One region of the Marisediminitalea sp. genome, then DNA from elsewhere that is predicted to be linked to it. Evidence: predicted binding sites of a transcription regulator. Region 1 holds the regulator's gene; the other holds the start of a gene.
What was found. The regulator FNR, encoded in region 1, switches genes on or off when oxygen is low (the NO sensors DNR and NnrR bind a similar motif). The targets are predictions, from matches to a motif close to TTGATCTAGATCAA.
Positions count from the first base shown of each region.

Region 2: a site for FNR is predicted at 1,639-1,652, ahead of ccoG (cytochrome c oxidase accessory protein CcoG). Genes of this name have one in related genera too.

Region 1 covers NZ_CFIDRX010000052.1:15,216-18,360, forward strand. The annotation lists gene ttcA (tRNA 2-thiocytidine(32) synthetase TtcA) at 1-385, opposite strand, end outside; gene uspE (universal stress protein UspE) at 494-1,414, opposite strand; gene fnr (fumarate/nitrate reduction transcriptional regulator Fnr) at 1,506-2,243, opposite strand; gene AC4MRN_RS08815 (sulfite exporter TauE/SafE family protein) at 2,272-2,940, opposite strand; gene ccoS (cbb3-type cytochrome oxidase assembly protein CcoS) at 2,933-3,145, opposite strand, start outside.
Region 2 covers NZ_CFIDRX010000003.1:30,807-33,951, forward strand. The annotation lists gene AC4MRN_RS00925 (serine/threonine protein kinase) at 1-124, opposite strand, end outside; gene ccoG (cytochrome c oxidase accessory protein CcoG) at 136-1,569, opposite strand; gene AC4MRN_RS00935 (hypothetical protein) at 2,007-2,399, shown strand; gene AC4MRN_RS00940 (DUF3016 domain-containing protein) at 2,537-3,076, shown strand.

The DNA.
Region 1 (3,145 bases):
AGGTGGTTTTACCTTCCGGAATTTTGTCTTTTACAATCGAATAGGTGTCTTCTTCTACAATGCGGTAGTCAACGCCCAGTGCTTTTAAGTAGTCGGGAAGCACATGCTCAGGGAAGCCTGGCTGCTTTTGGTCGAGGTTTACCGCCACAATGTCGAACGTAATTGGCGCAATACGCTGAAGATACATGAGAATGTCTAACAGGGTATAACTGTCTTTGCCGCCAGACAGGCACACCATGACCTTATCGCCATGTTCTATCATGCCAAAGTCATCGATAGCTTTGCCAACGTTGCGACGCAACCGTTTCTGAAGCTTGTTGAAATTGTATTTTTGTTTGGACTGAGACGGTGCAACCGTGCCCAAAGAATTGACCTGTAAACTCATTAATCTAGCGACCTGTAACTGCTCAGCCACTATTGTATCACCATCATTATGTGCATAGAAGAATCGCTATGCAGACAGTGCTCAGGATATGTTAAACGCCAGTAAGGGTTATAACCTTACCGGCGATTCAAATCCGTCAGGTTTAATAGCCAAGACGTCGCAGTTAAGCTCATCAATGACGTGTTCCGCTGTGTTGCCAATTAATGCAGCTGAAATACCCACTCGGCCTACTGTGCCAATAATAACCAGCTCTGCGTCAATGTTTTTAGCGACAAACGGGATGACTTTTTCTGGTAGCCCTTCTTTCACATGACAATTGTCCAACGGGATGCCAAACCGTGTGCTGTGCCTCTCCATTTCTTCAAGGTGGTGATTCTTCACCGACGCATTGTAACTTTCCGGATCAAACTCAGGCACTTCAATGGCAATATTAAGGGGGGTGCCGGGATAGCTATTCGCCAAATGCACATGACCGCTCAGTAATTTTGCGTAATCCTGGGCAATTTCGGTAATTTTGTCGTTGAGTTGTGCGTGCTCGCGATCCTCTGTACCCACATTCACTGCTGCAATAATATTACCATCAGCCGGCCAGTCGTGGTCTTTCACCAACAACACAGGAGTGGGGCATTTGCGTACCAAATGCCAGTCAGTGGGGGTGAAAATGACTGAGCGAAGATCGTCGTGGGAACGCGTGGCTTTTACTACAATATCGGCCTTATCATTAATAGCATGACGGATGATGGCTTCATACGGCCGATTATCCCATTCCACAACAGCCTGAATATTGCCTGAGTAGTCAGCAAGCTGTTGCGTAAGCCATTCAGTGCGCTCTTTCACAACCGCGGCTCGCATTGCTTCACGTTCTTCTCCCGACAACATGGTCGTCATTTCATAGGAAAAATCGTAGATAGTCATGAATGCGGTAATACTGGCGCCGGTTTTGCCTGCCAGCTCGACGGCTCTCGACAGGGCTGGCTGTGTTTCGCGCTCGGATTCTACAACGGCAAGTATATGTGTGTAATTGATCATGACAGCCTCCAGACAAAGTGCTCATTATGAGTGTATGCCCAGAGTGCCATCTTCACCAGTTTTTGATGTTGCGGTGGATCAACGGATGGGATTAATCCACTGTGGTAGTAGGAATGTCCATGCTGTGGAGCTTAGCGTCCATCGATTCGAAATCGAGAATCGTAATGAGTTTGCCTTCTACCTGGATAATGCCTTCTTTTTGGAAGCGCGTAAGTAAACGAGAGATAGTTTCTACCGTTAAACCAAGGTAGTTACCAATTTCATTTCGGGTCATGCTCAGGTTGAATTGACGTGGCGAGAAACCGCGCTCTTCAAAACGTTTGGACAGATGCGCCAGGAAATAGATTAAACGCTCTTCGGCAGTGCGTTTATTTAACAGCATCATCAGGTCGTGATCGTGTTTAATTTCAGCACTCATAAAACTCATGATCTGGTGGCGCAATTTAGGGAATTGTACGGCCATTTTATCGAGGGTTTCATAAGGCAGTTCGCATACCATGGCCGTTTCGAGCGCTTGCGCGTAACTCTGGTGAGTATTGCCGCGAAGGGCATCGAACCCAATGATATCGCCGGGGAAATGAAAGCCAATGATTTGTTCTTCGCCGTCTTTGCTGCTCACAAATGATTTGAACGAGCCCGCACGCACAGCGTAGAGTGAAGTGAAGGTATCACCGGCCTTTACAAGCTTGTCGTGCTTGTGAAGCGGCTTTTTGCGCTCGATAATGTCATCCAGCGAGTCCAGTTCTGTCTTGTTCAGAGAAACAGGCAAACACAAGTGGCTAAAACTGCAGCTCTGACAATGAATAGAGAATTCTGAACCTTTTGACATAATGCAACGTCTCCGTGTAAACGTAGGCCTAACTAATACTATTTACAGTGCGATAAATCAAGAAAATCGCATATATAATTAACGTAACCGCAATGAATGTCCGGGTACGTGGTGTTCGCAACAAGGCCAGTATGCCATTAGCGCTAAAACTCACTGCAAACAAAGCGGGCAGGGTACCAAGGCCAAACGCCATCATCAATAGTGCACCTTGCAATGCGGTGCCTGCAGACAACGACCAGGTTAACGTTGAATAGACTAAGCCACAGGGTAACCACCCCCAAATTATGCCATACGGTAGTGCCGATAACGGACTTTTAAAGGGTAAAAAACGTTTGGACAATGGCTGCAAGCATTGCCATAAACCACGCCCGAGTGTTTCGACTTTCGCCAGCCCACGCCACCATTGCGCCAGGTAAAGTGCCATCGCAATCAGCATAAAGGCACTAAACAACTGAAAACCTACCAATAGGGACTTTACTGAGCTTTGCGCAATGCTGCCAAGGGCCCCGGTTACTGCACCGGCAAGGGTATAACTTAGTATTCTGCCTGCGTTGTAACTGAAAACAAACGGCGTCGGAGACTTACCTTGTGGTATGGCGGCTGTCAGCGCACCGGCAAAGCCGCCACACATGCCAAAGCAATGCACTGAGCCTGCAATCCCTACCATAAAGGCAGACAGTAACGAAAACTCAGTCATGTGTGCTTGTTTTTGTTTGCTGTTCTGCTGGCGGAGCGGATTTGGGGTCTTGCTGTTCAGTTTGTTTGTCGTCAGCCAGGTCGTCATCGAACAAGATGCTGTAACCCTGACGCTCAAGGTCGTCAAACTGATTTGAGCGAACCGCCCAGAAAAAGATACCGATAGCCAACGCAACTAATAGAATAGCCAAGGGAATGAGGACGTA
Region 2 (3,145 bases), on a different contig from region 1:
ACTGATAAACGCGGTTTTCATAGCTGTTTAACGCCAGCAGGCCCGACTGTGGAAAAATGCCGCACTGTTCAAGTGCGGCAAGTATGGTATCGGGTGACAGCGCAGAAAAAGTAAAGTCACTCACAGAATAATTGGTTACCGATAGAGGAATTTCGTTGGTTCAAGGACCTCTACGATACTGCTATCCTGGTCGGTAGTCGAGACATGGAAGTAGATTTCGGTAACCCGGCCGTCAAGGTTGTACGGATCGGTTGCGATGGATACCGGTAGACTAAACACTTCACCCCCATCCACAGTGACGACCTGTTCGCCAATAAATTCGTACTCTGGCAAGCCTTCGACCTTGATCGTATAGGTATACTCAGTCTGGGATTTGTTGAGTACTTTCAAGGTGTAAACATTTTCAATTAAGCCGTCGTTATTTTCGCGGTACAGGGAGTTGCGGTCGCGAATAATATCAACTTCAAGCGGAATACGGGTGGCAATGTCGGCGATCAGCAGCCCTACCATCACCAGCAGAACCACAAAGTACCCAATGAGTTTGGGGCGCACGATATGTGTGGTGCCACCATTGAGCTGATGCTCAGAGGTAAAGCTGATCAGGCCCTTGGGGTAGTCCATTTTTTCCATTACGCCGTTACAGGCATCCACACACGCACCGCAGTTTATACACTCATATTGCAGACCGTTGCGAATATCGATGCCGGTCGGGCACACCTGCACACACAAGTTGCAGTCAATACAGTCTCCCAGGCCTTTTTCTGCCAAATCAGTGTGCGCCAGTTTACGAGGGCGCGGGCCGCGCTTCTCGCCCCGGGTAGGATCATAGGAAACCGTAAAGGTATCTTTGTCGAACATAGCAGACTGGAAGCGGGCGTAAGGGCACATGTGCGTGCACATGATTTCGCGCATCCAGCCGGCATTGCCGTAAGTACAAACGGTAAAAAACAGTATAGAAAACGTTGCCCAGAAGCTCGCGTTAAACGTAAAGAAGTCAATGAAAAGCGGGCCGATAGGGGTAAAGTAGCCAACAAACGTTAAGGCCGTTAACAGGGCTACCAGGACCCAGGCAGTATGTTTAGCCGTTTTGCGCAGAAACTTGTCAGCATCCATGGGGCGTTCGTCAAGTTTGATACGCTTGTTGCGATTGCCCTCAAATTTTTCTTCAAACCACACGTAAATATAAGTCCAGGTGGTTTGCGGACACATAAAGCCACACCAAACACGACCGGCAAAGGTGGTAACGAAGAACAGGGCAAAGGCAGAGACAATAAAGATGTAAGCCAGCAATGTCAGGTCTTGAGGCCACAGTGTTAGCGAGAAGATCGTAAAGCGTTGGTCAATAATATCCAGCAGTATTGCCTGATGACCGTCGTATTGAATCCACGGAAAAACCGCAAATATGGCAATAAAGAAGAAACCAAATAAACGCCTGAAGTTCTCAAGAGGTCCTTGAACCGCTCGTACGTAAATACGGCTGCGAGGCGTGTATTTCTTTGCCTCTTTACTCCCCTCGGGTTTGTGAACTTTTACCGGAGTAACGTTTTTCACCGGAATTTCATCGTTCATTTGACTACCTTTTTTAAAACAGAAATCGAAGAATGCGGCAGCAGTATACCAACAACATATTAATTTTAATTAATATAGATCAAGTCCACTGTGTTCAGATTAGCTTGCGAAGCAGACTGGTAAGTCAGAGGCTTGCTGTTGGTCATGACTTAAGTGTAGACCAAGCGCATCGTTCCCTCTATGCCACAATGGTATCAATAGCGCAGTGCTTGTGGCCAGCTTATGCGCTGTGTCGCTGAAATTATAAGGTGCTCTGACCGTGAACGATTTACCGGTTATTGAAGAAAACTATAACTAGGTATAAATCAAACAACGTATTCAGGTGAGAGAATGTAATAGAGTCAATACCGTTGACCTGGCTATATGTTTTGAGGCGCGCATCAGCGCGCTGATTTTTCCAGGTAACCTGATGCTTATAACTGGAGACCAATACTCACATGTTTCGTTCATTTGCCATCGCTTTAGAAGTCGCGGTGTTGGTGGTGATTTTACAGCTGCCATTTGTTCAGTATTTGCTGTCAGATGTGCAGGAGACTGTAAGTGAATGGATGACCGAAATTGCCCAACGAGAAGAACGCGAACAACTCGCGGATATTTCTGCCAACCTGCAAGGTCAAATCGACGCTATGCGTCCTTATCAACAAGAGTATGTTGCAACCATTCTGTCGTCACGCCTGCAACTCATAAAGTTTTATGACAATTATTGTGTGAATGATGATCGTAACCCTTATGTGTACGGCGCGACTCTGCATTTATTCTGTCAGGAAATAAAACAGTCGCCATTGTATTATCAGGGCAGTGGGGAAGAGCGTTTGACAGCGTCGAAATAACCCAATAGAGCAATATGCTACTCGTTCATGTTCTGTTAAGGATAAATAGTTGACACTGGAAGCCGAAAACATACACTTTGGTAGTAGAGTTCGAGGTGCTTGTTGAGAAGTCTGATTTTCAGAACGGGAGAGCGATCATGCGTAAACTGGCTACAACTTTATTATTGTCTGCAACCGCAGCGTGTTCTCTGGCCGCTGTGGCTGGTACTGAAGCTGACGGCAACGACGCCCAAACCAGTAATGTAGAAATAACCTGGGAAGATCCCAAGTCATACACAGACGTACGCCCAAGTAATGAATCCCGGGTACGGTTTCGCAACCGTGTAATGCGGGAACTCGGCGAATATTTTGAAGAGCTGGCTGAGTCATTGCCAGAAGGGCAGCAACTGTCGATAAATGTGACCAATGTGGATTTGGCCGGGCATGTTTGGCCAACGTTTGGCGGTGGGGCAGTGGATATCCGCATAATCAGAGACCTGGATATTCCCAGAATGACATTTAGTTACTCACTTACTGAAAACGATGAAGTGATTAAAACGGCGGATGTGTCATTAAAAGACATGGCTTTTATGAATCGTGCAACGAACATCCGCCATAATGATGCATTGCGCTATGAAAAAGTCATGCTAAAGCGCTGGTTTGACAAAGAATTTGCTGACTCATTAGTCAAATCCTGATTTCAGATTCTGTATTGTGGCGCCGTTCTGGCGCCACGCTTATAACCATTTCTATTGGTCTTACCACAT